One region of the Sphingobacterium sp. xlx-130 genome, then DNA from elsewhere that is predicted to be linked to it. Evidence: riboswitches for the same ligand, from Rfam matches in the RefSeq annotation. Region 1 holds a riboswitch; the other holds the start of a gene.
The links. Region 1 has a riboswitch for S-adenosylmethionine ahead of G7B18_RS14630 (methylenetetrahydrofolate reductase). Riboswitches for the same ligand answer to the same signal wherever they lie in the genome.

Region 1 (8,012 bases):
CGTAAAAAAAAATAACAATGCCACAACAAGAGCATCCCGCTTACTTCGTTTGATATGCCACAACAGCCCCATTATCCCTAAAATAAAAGGCGCAAAGAAATAAACATTACGCGAGGGGTCAGCCTTCATTGCATCAGAGAGTTTAGACTGCCCTGCCAAAAACATATTGTCTATCGGTGTGATGCCCGACAGCCAATTACCAGAAATATCACCACTGTGTCCCTGCTCATCATTCTGTCTACCTACAAAATTCCACATAAAGTAACGTAGATACATGTGATTAAGCTGGTACGAAAAGAAAAACTTCAGATTATCCCCAAAAGAAGGTGCTACACCTTTATCTAATCCAAGGTAATAACTATAAATATCAGCATGTTTATCACTATATAAACGAGGAAAAAGCATTTCCTTATCGTATTTGTACGAGCTATTGCTCGCTACCTGACGATATTTGCCATTCCCTTCCCAATAGGAATGTGATTTTTCCAGTCCAACCACATTGGCGTCAAAAGAAGGCCCTTTAAATAATGGTTCAGACTGGTACTGTTCACGACTTAGGTACCCCAGAAAAGAAAACACATTATCTGGAGACCCATTGTTCAGCGAAATATTCGTTTGCGAACGAATCAAAAGCATTGCATATGAACTAAAACCAAAAAACACAAAACAAACCGCTAATAATGAAAGCTGGAGAATTGGCCTAGCTTTCTTCTTAGCATAAATAATCCCGGAAATTAAACCTCCTACCAGACACAGGATAAAAAATATAATCCCAGATCCAAATCCCATTCCAAGACTATTTACGAAGAATAGATCTGTATAAGCAGCTATCTTAACCGAATATTGGATAACGCCCCACAAAACAAATGCAAGTAACGCTATTCCCACACCGATCGTCTTAAGCGTCCCCTGCCAATTAACCTGTTTTGCCTTTTTAAAGTACACGATCAAAGCCAGCACTGGAATTGTCAAAAGATTCAATAGATGTACACCAATAGACAATCCGATCACAAAAGCGATCACCAACAACCATTTATTGGCATTTTCCTGATCTACTCTCGACTCCCATTTCAGGATTAACCAAAATACGATGGCCGTACATAGGGACGACATAGCATACACTTCTGATTCTACGGCCGAATACCAAAAACTATCGGTAAAACTATATGCCAAAGCTCCTACAGCTCCCGCACCCAGTATTTGAAAACTAGCCATATCAGTCGACTCCTTTCCACTGGAAAGAAGCACCTTTTTTGATAGCGCGGTGATCGTCCAGAATAAAAAAACAATAGTAAGTCCGCTACATACCGCAGACCCCACATTCATCCAAAAAGCAACTTTCGAGACATTACCCATTGCCAGATTCGAAAATAGGTTTTGAATAAGAAGAAACAATGGGGCGCCTGGCTGATGAACGACCTGTAGCTTATAGGCCGAGGCAATGAACTCCCCCGTATCCCACCAGCTATTAAACCGATCGGCCGTAGCGATATAAACCGCTGCGGCCACGAGACCACATAGCCAGCCGATCAAGTTATTTGCTTTGTTATAAGTCATCCGTGCATTAATTTAGATTATCAGTAAATAAATCTACATAACACGCTTCATAACAACCAATTGTTAACAAATTTTAACACAAATACAACGAAGCGAAGCAATCTACCCCCTGATAGGATAGATTGCTTCGCTCTTCAAATACAAACATATAAAATTAACAATCAACCATTGATCAATAATCCTTAACATTTACGCTAACTGTTCGACAATCCGCTTTGTGGGCCCAGGGCTGCTCATCGTATAAAAATGTAATACTGGAGCACCAAAATCTATCAATTCCCGACACATATTCACCATCCACTCCTGACTGACCTGATGCACATCTACATTAGTCTTACAAGCATCCACAGCATCACTCAACTCTTCTGGAATATCCAAATGAAATATCTTAGGCAAAGCTATCAGCTGCTTCTTTGAAGTCAAGGGCTTCAATCCTGGAATAATAGGCACATGAATACCATTGTCCCTACATTTAAGGACAAACTCTTTGTACTTATCAATATTATAGAACATCTGGGTCACGATAAATTCTGCTCCCATCTCCACTTTTTTCTTTAACCATTTGAAGTCCGTATTAAAGTTCGGCGACTCAAAGTGCTTTTCAGGATAGCCAGCTACACCAATACAAAAGTCCGTCTGTTCCGAGCTCTCTACATCTTCATGCAGGTAATGCCCCCCATTCATATCCTTTACTTGCTGTAATAGATCCGTAGCATAAGCATGTCCACCTGGCGTAGGAATGAAATCAGCGTCTCCCCTACGGGCATCTCCCCGTAACACCAAAACGTTGTCAATACCCAAGAAATTTAGATCTATCAATGCATTCTCTGTTTCCTCTTTGGTAAAACCACCACAGATAAGATGAGGTACAGCATCCACCTTATATTTATTCATTATTGCGGCGCATATCGCTACCGTTCCAGGGCGTTTACGATAGGCAACACGCTCTAACAAACCATTAGCATGTTCCTTATACAGGTAATCCTCCCGGTGATAAGTCACATCAATAAAAGGAGGGTTAAATTCCATTAACTCATCCATTGTATTAAAAATACTTTGGATCCCTTTGCCCTTAGCAGGCGGAAGAAGTTCAAACGAGAACAAAGTCTTCCCATCAGCCTGTTTAATATGGTCGATAATCTTCATACAATTGTTTTTAGGCTAAGAGAAAGCACACAAAGACCTTGTGATTCTGCAGCTTATCTTTTCCGCCAACTGGTGGATAGAATGTAGCACCTTGAACAGCGTCAGGTTGCTAAGGCTTCTTCGGGTCTATTCCCTCGGCCTTTCTCTATAAGCTCTGCTAATATCGGTGTTAAAAGTGGAAAGTAAAAATGAAAAAGTAAAAAATTACTCTTTGTACAGATCGACCAATCCCTCAGGAAGCTCTACTTCAATGATTTCTTCATCGGGATCAATCCCTAGAATCAAATCATCGGAGAGTGGAAACATCAATTCTTTACCATCGATATCTACCGTAGCTATAAACTGCTGCGGCATCTCCTGCACTTCAATAATTTCTCCGAGTTCACCATGCTCTTCGTCAATGACCAAGTACCCCACTAAATCTGTATACCGGAAATCATCTGGATCCCGTTCCGGCATCTTATCATTCGGCAGGTACATTTTTTTACGGACCAACACCTGCGCTTTATCAATATGATCTACATCTTCAAATGTAGCATATGCGGTACTGTTGTTATGAAGCTTGATCTGATCCACAAAATAAGGAACCAACTTCTTATTCACCTCTAAAAAGATAATCTCGAAGTCCAGTTCATTATAATCCTCAAATTCAAAAAACAATTGCACCTCCCCTTTGAGTCCTCTGGTTTTACTTACATATCCGATGTAAAAGCTTTCTTCTATGGTCATTCTATCAAATTAAAAGTCAAAAATAAAAATTAAAAAAGAAAAACTTTCATGATTCCAATGAATCATCAACGGAGATGAAAGTTCTTGATGGCCTATGGTCCGAACGAAGCGAGCTCATTGACTCCTTAAAAAACATGAAATGATCAATAAAATATACAGCTTCAGAAAAAAATGGTCGGCCCATAATATGAACCGACCATTTTTCTTTGAATACTTTATGAAAGATTAACCTTCAGTTTCTTCTGTGTTTTCAGCAGTTTCAGTTACTTCTTCAGCAACTTCTTCTACTGGTGCATTTTTTGCAGCTACAGCGGCAGCTTTTTCTTCTTTTTTCTTAGCCTCAGCTACTAAAGCTGCTTTTTTAGCTTCTTCTTTAGCATTTGCAAGACCAGATTTTTTACCTTCAATCTTAGCAGTGTTACCTTCAGCCCAGTTCGTAAAAAGCTCTTCAGCTTTAGCCTCATCAAAAGCTCCTTTTTTCACACCACCTTGCAAGTGTTTTTTGTACAACACACCTTTGTAAGAAAGGATAGCACGTGCTGTGTCTGTAGGTTGAGCACCTTTGTTCATCCAATCTAAAGCTTTTTCGAAATCTAAAACGATAGTTGCTGGATTAGTGTTTGGGTTGTAAGAACCTAAACGCTCGATGAATTTACCATCACGTGGTGCACGTGAGTCTGCTACTACTACGTGGTAAAAAGGTTTTCCTTTTTTACCATGTCTTTGCAATCTGATTTTAGTTGCCATGTTTAATTATTATTTATGTATTCAACATATCCCCCGTACTGTATGTAAGAGGGGACGCAAAGATAACAATAAAAAGTAAAAAATAAAAACCGAGCTTGCGAGTTCAACGAAGTTAATTAAAAAGACAAACTGATTTTTAATCACTTAATACTGCTATAGGCAAAAAGTCTACCCTCCAAAATAATTAGCTTATAGCCTATTGCTTATCGCTTAAAGTCTCTTTTGAATTTCCCATTTTTAATTTTTACTTTGTAGGATGAACAATGTCGCTCCTCTCCGAATTCTTAAAGCATCTGCCGGTTCTGGTAAGACTTTCAGTCTCACCCTCCATTACCTATCCCTATTACTGGTCAATGAAAACAGCTATCGTGAGATTTTAGCCGTTACCTTTACCAATAAAGCTACGGCAGAGATGAAAGAACGTATTCTCTCTGTGTTACAAGGTTTGGCAATCGGTGATAACAGCGGAAAAATAAAAAGTTTCAGAGATTTGTTAATTGAACAGAATCCAAGCTGGAACGCAGCCTCACTTCAACAAAAAGCACACCGTGTATATCGAAAAATCTTACACGACTATAGCCACTTTACCATCAGTACGATTGATGGATTCTCTCAGAAGGTAATCCGGTCGTTTACTTACGAATTGAACCTTGATGCGGGTTATAAGATCGAAATGAACACCAATAAGGTGAAGGCCGATCTAACCATCATGCTCAATCAGTTATTAGATGAACGACCAGATCTATTGGATTGGATTATTGGTTATGCAGAAAAAAAAATCAGTAATAACGAGAATTGGAATTACAGAAATCAACTTGCACAGTTAGCGGGTTTAATTTTTTCCGAAAATTTTCAGGAGTTCGATGGTGCTCTGGTATCGGCAGATACCAACCGGGTATTCAATCTGCTTAACACAGAGGTCATAGACAAGACCCAATCCTATCTAGATGCTGTCAGCCACACGATAACATCTTTTCAAGATACCTATCGAACATTGCAGATCCAAGCGGATAACATGAAGGGCAAATCCCGCAACAAATTGGTCTCAGCGTACAAGGTATCCCCTCGTGTCCATAAGCTCTCCTTATCAGACCTCGACAAAGTCATGGAACGATTTATAGCACTTATTGACAATGAAGAAGCATTTACGGATGTAAATAAAAACGTACAGCACGATTACATACACGCATTTCAACCTGTATTACAACAGTTTATAGAACTCCAAAACCTGACACCTATATACATCGCTTATCAGGCCGTTCAAGGCAACTTATATTACCTCCGACTGCTAAAAGAAATGTCTGACCTTTTAAGCATCTGGCGCAAAGAAAATGCTGCGCAGTTGATTTCAGATTCACAGATTCTATTAAACAAGCTGGGGCTTGACAACAACAACGATCCTACCTTTATTTGGGAAAAAATAGGTAATCGCTACAATTACTTCCTGTTTGATGAGTTTCAGGACACTTCCCGGATTCAATGGAAAAACTATAGTCCGCTATTATTGAATGCACTTGGTAATACGGAAGGAAAGCAACATGAACACCTTATTGTCGGAGATGTCAAACAAAGTATTTACCGCTGGCGTAACGGCGATTGGCGGATCCTATTGCAGCAAGTAGAAGATCAAGTCAGCAACTCATTTCATCTATCCGAAATAACAAAGAAAACTTTTATCGAGAATGGTATACTAGATACCAATTACAGAAGTCTTCCTAATATCATTCGGTTCAACAACTATGTGTACGAACAAATTCCAAGACATCTACAGCAGGTACTGAATGACAAAATCTCCGACGAACTCTCTGACGAAGGGCTACGTTGGTGGCGTAATGAACAGAATGACAGCATGCTCATTCGAGCCTATGAAAACAGCAGTCAGCTCATTCCTGAACAAAAAAGTAACACCCCCGCAGAACAAGGCTCTATCGAGATTGATTATCTCCCCGTCAACGATGGCCGATTCAGGGCCAATCAGGTATTAGAGCAAGCGACGGATAATCTCTGTCAAAAGATAGGCGAATGGATTACCTCAAAAAGATATAAGGCCAAACAAATTGGCATATTAGTTCGAAGCAATGCACAGGCCATGCTCGTCATCCAGAAATTAATGGAATACAAGAATGTACACGAGCTGTCTTTTGATGTTATTTCAGGAGATGCGCTAGCTTTAGCATCAAATGACGCCGTAATCTTGCTGACAGAAACACTAAAAGCATTTGTCCATAACTCAGATCTGCATATCATTCATCATGCCCGTATAGCCTATCTATATCAGTTAATCCAGACCGGACAAGCCTTTGATTCTACAGTATGGCTGCAGTTCAAGGCTAATGACATTCAATCGTTGGACGGAATACTGCCAGAACAACTCCTCACAAACTGGGGGGCATGGCAAAAACTCCCCCTCATCCACCTGGTAGAGAAGCTTATAGAGATCTATGGTTTCACTTCCGAGAACAATATACACCTACCGTATATCCTTACTTTTAAGGATGTAGTGGGCAACTTTACGTCCAGTGGAGAAAGAGGAATCACGCAATTCCTTGATTTTTGGGAAGAGGATGGCAACAGAGTAGTCCTCCCATCCAGTGGCAAAATCAATGCTATTGAAGTGACCACAATACATAAGTCCAAAGGACTAGCTTATGATGTCGTCATGATCCCTTTCTGTGCTTGGGGAATTGATGGTATGCTCAATGGCGACTTTTGGATCAATACCGAAAACTCTCCCTTTGCACAACTGGGTAAAATACCGATCAAATACAACAGTAATATCGGTCGTTCAATTTTTTACAAGCAGTACTATGAAGAAATGTTATTTAACTACATGGATGCGCTCAACACCCTTTACGTAGCTACCACACGCGCCGTCGAACATCTCTATATTACAGCTCCAGGCTTTAAAGAAGTGGTAGATAAAAAGACTGGTGCGATTACCGGGTTAGACATTAAAAATGAACTGATCTCAGATGTGTTGTACCAAGTGCTGGAATATAACGGTGCTCCATTTCAACTGCAAGAAGGTCGCATAAAAATAGACCAGATTATTACAAAAACCACCGAGTCTATTCCTGTTAGCGATACAGCTTCTTCCATTGCTTTAAAAAGCTACCCCATCTCCAAAGCACTGGAAACAGCATTAAGCAAATCAAGCCGAAGGACCATCAATACCATCCTCATGATGGAAAAAGCCTCGCAATATGGCATACTAGCACACGAGATAATGGCGGAAGCCTCTAAAGAAAGTGATATAGCCCGCATTATAGCACGATACATAGATGAAGGTGTGCTTGCTCTTGAAAACAAGGAAATTTTAGAAAAGGAAATCCACCAGATCTGGCATCATCCCCAAATCCACCCTTGGCTCATCGGCAACCATAAAATTTGGAATGAATCAGCTATAATTACTTCCGATGGAAGAACCTTAAGACCCGATAAAGTTTTTACCAATACCGAAGAAACCATCGTATTGGACTTCAAATTCACCAGTGACAACTATATCGAGCATAAAACACAAGTAGACCAGTATATGAAAGCACTTCAAAATCTAGGTTACAAACAAGTCAAGGGCTATTTGTATTATGCCAAAATAAATGAGCTCCTCGAAGTCAAGTAGGTAAAGTAATATCTCAATACTCATATCTTATATCTCAATACTATAAACATGGTTCCATTTTTAAAAATAGTCGCCGAAGATATTCAGAAGCGTTTCGGTAATGACCTTTCTGAAATAGCTATTGTTTTTAACAATAAGCGTCCCATTACCTACCTGAAGAAACATCTCGCAGACACTTACAGGCAAGCGATCTGGTCCCCTCAGTTCTTTACTA
Region 2 (8,012 bases), on a different contig from region 1:
ATTTCCTGAAAGGCACATCAAGCCTATTCAGGTATTGCAGGCTTGGCTCGTCTACCTTAAAGAATTGGAGGTATCCGTGTTCTATCAATTTCAACTGGTAGATTTTGATGTGAACAATGTATATCTGCGTCATAAAGGCGAAATTTTAGCCTTTAAGTATGAAAAGCTTATTTTGGGATTAGGAGGTGCTTCTTGGAAAAAGACTGGGTCTGATGCCTCTTGGGTGTCGATGTTGGAGCAAAAGGGAATTAATGTAACACCCCTCGAATCGGCTAATTCGGGGTATAACACAGAAGAAGATTGGAGTGATATCGAAGGGCAGGCGTTGAAGAACATACAAATTCGCTATAAAAGCTATACTAAGCTTGGTGAAATTGTATTTACAAGTTATGGAGTAGAAGGGGGGCCTCTTTATCACATGAATAGATTTACCAGAAAAGATATTTTCCCCTTAGAGTTGGAGATTGATCTAAAGCCCAATATGTCGGTAGATAGTATCATGGACAAGCTTACAGGAGTCGGAAGTGTGGTATCTCTATTGAAAACCAAAGTAAAGCTGTCGAAAACAGCTATTGCCCTTTTGAAAAGATTGGACAAAGATGTGTTTATAGATTCCAGGTCACTCGCTATGGCGATCAAGCGATACCCGATTCATGTTACAGGCTTAAGGCCTATTGAAGAAGTAATCTCTACCGCAGGCGGGGTTTCTTTTGAAGAGCTTGACGAGAATCTCGCTTTATATAGATTTCCGAAAGTTCACTGTGTAGGGGAGATGATTGATTGGGAAGCGCCAACGGGGGGCTATTTGTTGCAAGGCTGTTTTAGTACCGGAGCATGGGTAGCCAAAGCAATATCCTGCCCTCATGATGCTCTATAGAACATAAATGTAAGATTCTAAAAAAGCAGGTTAGGATAGAGATGTCCCCTCTTTAATTCTTAGTCTAATGGCTTTTCATTAACTCCTCTAAGTTCTCGAATTTTTTACCTCGAACGGTTTGCTTTTTCTCTACTTTTAGATAGAATAGTAGGGCTAGTACTGCGCCAGTTGAAGCCATAACCACCCCGATTAAAGAAGGGTAGTTGTAAGTTAGGCCATAAGCTATGGGGACAGCACCAAAATAGGCTCCTAGTGAGTTACCAATGTTAAACGAGGCCTGTCCACCTGCGGCAGCGAAGGTTTCTGCTCCTTTTGCGTTATTGATCAGCATCATCTGTAGTGGAGAGCCAATACTGAATGCTATCATTCCGGTGATGAAAGCCATAGGGTAAGCTAATACGGTAATATGCGCGATAAAGAAGAGAATCAGTAGACAGCATGCCATTGCAGAAAAACTTGCAATAGCAGCTTTGCTAGGAGAGATGCGGTCTGCTAATCTGCCCCCGACAATATTTCCGACAAACATACCTGCACCGATGAGCACCATAATGATAGATACCTGGTCCGGAGATAGACCAGATACGGTAGTAACTAGTTTTGAAATATAGCTGATCCATGCAAAGAGACCTCCTGTCCCGATCGCGATAACAGCTACCATTAGCCATGCATCCCAGCGTTTGAAATAGCTTATTTGTTGAATGACGTTATTGTTCTTATTGGCTGGGATAATAGGCATCCAAAAGTAAATAGCTAGAAACGTAATTAACCCTAAAAGAGATATAACAGCATAGGTTATCCGCCATGAATAATGGTGTCCAATATAGGTGCCTAATGGTACACCTGCAAGATTGGCAATTGTCATACCTGTAAACATCATGGAGATGGCCTGTGCTTCCTTACCAGGCTTAGCGAGCTTAGCGGCTACAACGGAACCTATTCCAAAAAATGCTCCATGGGGCAGACCTGATATAAAACGTGAGATGAAGAGACTCCAATGATTGGGAGCTATGGTAAAAAGCGCATTGAAGACAAAGAAAAGCAACATTAAGAAGAGAAGTACTTTTTTTGCAGGGTACTTGGATGTGGCAGCAACTAATGTGGGAGCACCGACAACTACCCCCAAGGCGTATAATCCTATCAAATTGCTGGCTGTAGGAATATCGATATTAATATCTGAGGCGATGTCAGGTAATATACCCATCATCGTAAATTCAGTCATTCCGATGGCGAGACCACCAAAAGCTAAAGCAACTAACCCTTTATTTATAGACATTTAAAACCTGTTTAGGAAAAGAACTCATCTATATGATGAATACTTTGATACCTCCGGAGAAGGAGGTTCAAGGCTACAAAAATAAGGTTTTATATATAATGAAAAAGTAAAAATGTAAAACCGTAAGATTGGAAAAATAGTCTTACGGTTTTACCGTGTCAAAAGTTTATCATTCTGGTGAGGTTTTTTACTTGCCAAACATGCTGGCTAAGGAATCCAGTACTGATCCTTTCTGGTCATTGCCTTTATCCTTATTGAAGAATTCGCCTGCTAGATCACCTAATCCGCCGAAGCTTGCAGATCCTTGTTGTGTGTTGTCTTCCTTTCCAGAACCCCCACCAAGTACTGATCCTAAGATACTGCCTAAGATTCCACCACCTGAGGAACTGCTTGATTGGCCACCAATCAGCCCTCCCAATAGATCACCAAGGCCTCCTCCAGAGAATTGTTCTTGTTTTTGCTTGCCCAGATAGCCCATGACAATAGGAGCCAAGATGGCCAGCACATTGCCGATTTTGTCCGTTGATATCCCTGTCTTAGCGGCAAGGTTGTCCTTTACCATTTCGGTATTATTACCAAACATATGGTTGACAATTTTATTGTCATCATCAGAAGGTTCTTGTCCGAGCAATCCACCCAGTTGGTCCAGTATATCTCCACTATGTTGATCTAATGCTTTATTGATTCCCGCTTCTTTGGAAGGGTCTTTTTTTGCATTATAGTTTAATGCAGCAATCATTAAAGGTACGGCAGCAGCGACGAGCCATTTTGCCTTGCTTTCTTCAATATTCAATAAATTTGCGATTGAAGAAATGGCTTTCGAGCCGATGCCTCCTGTGACTAAGTCTGTTATGTTCATGACTTGATAGTTTAATGTAATTATGATAATTTTAGAACAATCTATTAAAGCTAAATAAAAATACGAAATGAAAATCAAACTATGGATGCCTTTGGCTCTTGTCTGCAGTATTTCTTTTTCGAATTGTAGTAATAATTCTGCAAGGAAGGAACCAATGGATACGAAGGAGGAGGCAGCACACATTAGCCTGACGAAAGAACAGGCTGCTCAAATTTTTTTATTGCCTATCCACTGTCTTGAAGTGGAGTACCCGAATAAGCTAGGACAGGTATTGGGGTCTAGCGACGACTTAAAATCGCCTAAGCAGCTGCGTCCAATATTTTATGGCTGTTTTGACTGGCATTCGTCGGTACATGGCTATTGGTCTATTGTGGAGCTCCTGCAAAAATACCCAGATCTGGATAAGGACGGAAAAATCCGTTCTATTTTGAATCAACATATCACTCCGGAAAATGTAGCCGTGGAATTGGCTTTTTTTAAGGATAAAAACAATACCAGTTTCGAACGTACATATGGATGGGCTTGGTTGTTTAAACTCCAGGAAAGCCTGTCGCAATGGAAAGAGAATACCGACGCGCAGCGATGGAAATCAAATTTACAGCCTTTGGTAGACCTATTGGTCGATAGGTACAAAGAGTACCTGCCTAAATTGGTCTATCCTATCCGTGCCGGACAGCATGATAACTCGGCTTTTGGATTGTCACTGTCATTGGATTATGCCCGTTCGGTAGGGGATAAAGCTTTTGAATCGGTATTGAAAGAGCATGGCACACGGCTTTTTCTAAATGACGTGAATTGTAATCTAGCCTATGAGCCGAGTGGTTATGACTTCTTATCACCTTGTCTAGAGGAAGCATATTTAATGAGTAAGATCCTAGATGAGCAATCGTATAGCGGTTGGCTTAAAAAATTTATGCCTAGTCTATTTGAGCCGGGATTCAGCCTGTCTGCAGCTGTAGTTAAAGATCGTACAGACGGCAAGCTCGTCCACCTGGATGGATTGAACTACAGCCGTGCCGCTTGTCTGTACGGAATTGCCAAGGCTATTCCTCAAGTGTCGCATTTGAATAAAATAGCAAATGAGCACATCGCCTTTTCGTTGCCCAATCTGTCTGCACAAGATGATTATATGGGGTCGCACTGGTTGGGTACTTTTGCGCTGTACGCTATAGCACATGCCCATTAGTCCCCAAGGGTGAAAACACATTGATCCCGATCAATTACGATTTAGAATCGCAACTGATCGGGATCAATGTGTTTTCGACAAGCTTTACCGGTACCGATAGAATACTGGTAAAGCCATCGTTTTTGGTCACGATGTGGGACAAATCAACTCCTTTTTTGGAGAAAGCCGATATGATGGCCGTACGGAATGTCGCTCTTGAAGAACCCCAGCCTTGACTTTTTATAGTTTCATTATTGAGATGGATAAGCTCTTCGGTGGAGTAGTGTGCAAACTTCTCTAATAAGTGTTGATAGAATGATATTGATGTTGCCATACAATTTAAAAATTTATTTGTTAAACCATAAATTGTATCCAGAAATCGGTAGGAAAAATAAGCGTTTTTAAGACGTTTATTTTGGTTGTAAACCCGTATTATTTTACCACCGCGGTGACTACACTCGGTTGGTATTGCTTTTGCAATTCTGAATACGCTACAAATTTAGTAGACTTTTTGATAAAAACAAAGAGAACCTTTCATTTTCTGCTTTTGTTTTTATACCAATGTTTCGTCATAGGATATTAGTAGTTACTTTAGCCGTGTATTCTTCTAACTTTACTGTGGTTTTATAGAGCTATAATAGAGGGTTTGTAGAGGGTTAATAGAGGTAAATCTCTATAAACCCTCTATTTCATCTCAGTTAAATACCTAATTGGACAGAAGGAGATATACCGTTGTCTTAAACCTATATATAAGGAGGTGATAATGTATAATTGAAAGAGATAAGAGTGACAGAATTTTAGTGCTTTTCTTATGTTATTCTGACATTCTGTCTTAAAGTCAACTTTGGAACAGGCCTTGATAAGTTTATTGTGATAATAAAAAGTTAAATAGTAAAATACATATGCAAGAAAAAGGTAGTATCTCGATCCACACCGAGAATATTTTTCCGGTGATCAAAAAGTTTTTATATTCTGATAACGAGATTTTCTTAAGAGAATTGGTGTCTAATGCTGTGGATGCCTCTCAGAAAATTAAACGGTTATCTTCGCTAGGTCAGTTCAATGGTGAAGTAGGTGAGCTAGTTGTTGATGTGAAATTTGATGAAGCAGCTAAAACTATTACGATATCGGACAACGGTATTGGTATGACTGCGGAAGAGATCAAAAAATACATCAACCAGATTGCATTTTCAGGTGCTACTGAGTTCATGGAGAAATTTAAAGAGGCCAACGATGCGAATGAAATCATTGGGCGTTTTGGTTTAGGTTTCTATTCGGCATTTATGGTTGCAGATAAGGTGGAGATTGACTCTTTGTCTTACCAAGATGGCGCTGAACCAGCACACTGGACCTGTGATGGTAGTACTTCATACGAGATTTCGGAAGGTACGCGTACGACACGTGGAACAGACATTATTCTACATATCAATGCGGATTCCGAGGAATTCTTAAATAAGTTTAAGTTGCAGCAGATCCTGGATAAGTATGCCAAGTTCTTGCCTGTTCCTATTCGTTTCGGTACAAAAACTACATCGGAGCCAGATGGTGAAGACGAAGAGGGTAAACCTAAATACAAATCGATTGAAGTTGATAACTTTATTAACAATACAAATCCAGCTTGGACGAAGTCTCCTTCGGAACTGACAGATGAAGATTATCTTTCTTTTTACCGCGAGTTGTATCCGCAGTCAATGGATGAACCTTTATTCTGGATCCATCTGAATGTCGATTATCCATTCAACCTGACAGGTATCCTTTATTTCCCGAAAATAAAGAACGAGCTAGAAATTCAGCGTAATAAGATTAAGCTTTACTCGCGTCAGGTATTTATTACAGATGAGGTGAAGGATATCGTTCCTGAGTTTTTGATGTTATTGCACGGTGTTATTGACTCTCCGGATATTCCATTAAACGTATCACGTTCATTTCTACAGGCAGATGGTAATGTGAAGAAAATTAATAACTATATCACGAAGAAGGTTGCGGATAAACTGCAGGAAATATTCAAATCGGATCGTAAAGGATTTGAAGAAAAATGGACAGATATCGGTCTTTTCATTAAGTACGGTATGCTGAGTGATGAAAAATTTGCAGATAAAGCAAATGATTTCTGTTTATTAAAGAACACATCCAACGAAAGTTATACCCTGAAAGAATATTATGAAAAAGTAAAGGATATTCAGGTAGATAAGGATGGTAATATTGTATACCTATACAGCTCAGATGTCGCCCAACAAGATGGTTTTATCACCACGGCTGCTGCTAAGGGATATGATGTATTGGTGCTGGATGGACCTTTGGATACGCATATTACTTCGTATTTGGAGCAAAAAGGTGGCGAAAAAGTTCAGCTAAAACGCGTTGATTCGGATGTCATCGATAAGTTGATCCAGAAAGACGAGAAAATTGAATTGGTGTTGAACGAGGAAGAGAGTAAGAAGGCTACTGACCTGTTCCAGAAGGCGATCAACCGTCAGGATATGAATGTACAGATCGAAGCATTGAAAGCGGATGAGTTGCCTGTCTCTGTAACGTTAGATGAGTTTATGCGTCGCATGAAAGATATGGCGAAGACGGGTGGTGGAATGGGATTCTATGGTAGTATTCCGGACAACTATAAAGTTAGCGTAAATGGTAACCATCCGTTGGTAAAGCGTATCATAGAAAGTGGTGAAGAAGAAGGTGAAAAATTGGCTAAACAGGCTTTTGATTTGGCTTTATTATCGCGAGGATTGCTTACTGGCGCTGATTTGACTTCGTTTGTGAAGCGAAGTGTAGAGATGATTTAATCATTCTAAAAAAATAATTACTTAATCCTCATTGTGTTATTATGCAATGAGGATTTTTTGTTAAAAATATTTGCACTATATGAATTAAAAACCTACTTTTGTATCACAAACACGGTAGGTATAGCTCAGTTGGTTAGAGCACTAGATTGTGGTTCTAGGGGTCGTCGGTTCGAGCCCGATTACTTACCCGCTTCTAAAGGCTTCTCAGTAATGAGAGGCTTTTTTTTTGTATGCTCTTTGCTTAATTTAGATAAGGACTTTTCGGGAAATTGGCAACATGAGCGTATTTGGGACCGAGACTGATTAATGCTTGTTTCCATAGGGTCTCTCCATCTGTTAGAAATGTGAGTTCTGGTTCAAACGAATTATGCACCGCCCAGGAATTTTGTTTTATTTCTTCTTCCAATTGGCCTACAGACCAACCGGAATACCCTAAGAAAAATTTTATTTCCTGTGGATAAATAAGATGGTTATCGATTAATTCTAAAACCTGTTCTAAGTCGCCTCCCCAAAAGAGATCTGTGCCGATTGGCGTACCTCCGCTGATTTTTTGTGGCGTACAATGCAGAAAAAATAAAGCATCATTTTGTACAGGGCCTCCGATATAAACAGGGAAATCTTTACATGTTATCTCTGCTATGATATCCGATAATAATACATTGGAAAGATGATTTAGTACCAGACCTAAAGTTCCTTCTTGGTTGTGTTCACATAGGACAACGACAGAACGTTCGAAATTAGGATCGAGTATGAATGGTTCTGAAATCAATAGACTTCCTTGTTGGGGGGCATTTTGATTGAACATGTTATATCGTAATTATTCTACTATAAACTTAGACAAATTTGTCTTTATATACAATTGAAGTTAACCGACGGTTTCTATTGCATGTTAATTGGTGGCTGTTTGGATAAAATCTATAAAAAAGGTCGACATCTTAAAGTGTTGAGGTTAAAAAGGGAGGAAAGATGACAATCTTTTGTGTCGCATTTAGTAAGTTTGTCAAAGAAACAAAATACAACCTATGGCAATCGATCATAAAAAAATTGCA

Region 2: it holds a riboswitch for S-adenosylmethionine, as region 1 does, so the genes downstream of both, G7B18_RS04865 (5-oxoprolinase) here and G7B18_RS14630 (methylenetetrahydrofolate reductase) in region 1, are expected to answer to the same signal.

The regions. Positions count from the first base shown of each region.
Region 1 covers NZ_WFKN01000008.1:160,833-168,844, reverse strand. The annotation lists gene G7B18_RS14635 (protein O-mannosyl-transferase family) at 1-1,557, opposite strand, end outside; gene G7B18_RS14630 (methylenetetrahydrofolate reductase) at 1,747-2,703, opposite strand; SAM riboswitch class I at 2,754-2,857, opposite strand; gene rimM (ribosome maturation factor RimM) at 2,908-3,432, opposite strand; gene G7B18_RS14620 (30S ribosomal protein S16) at 3,658-4,179, opposite strand; gene G7B18_RS14615 (UvrD-helicase domain-containing protein) at 4,436-7,798, shown strand; gene G7B18_RS14610 (PD-(D/E)XK nuclease family protein) at 7,847-8,012, shown strand, end outside.
Region 2 covers NZ_WFKN01000003.1:353,394-361,405, reverse strand. The annotation lists gene G7B18_RS04885 (NAD(P)/FAD-dependent oxidoreductase) at 1-877, shown strand, start outside; gene G7B18_RS04880 (MFS transporter) at 942-2,150, opposite strand; gene G7B18_RS04875 (DUF937 domain-containing protein) at 2,338-3,009, opposite strand; gene G7B18_RS04870 (DUF2891 domain-containing protein) at 3,077-4,195, shown strand; gene G7B18_RS04865 (5-oxoprolinase) at 4,230-4,508, opposite strand; SAM-I-IV-variant riboswitch at 4,576-4,669, opposite strand; gene htpG (molecular chaperone HtpG) at 5,077-6,963, shown strand; tRNA gene G7B18_RS04855 (tRNA-His) at 7,078-7,151, shown strand; gene G7B18_RS04850 (YqgE/AlgH family protein) at 7,205-7,768, opposite strand; gene pdxH (pyridoxamine 5'-phosphate oxidase) at 7,986-8,012, shown strand, end outside.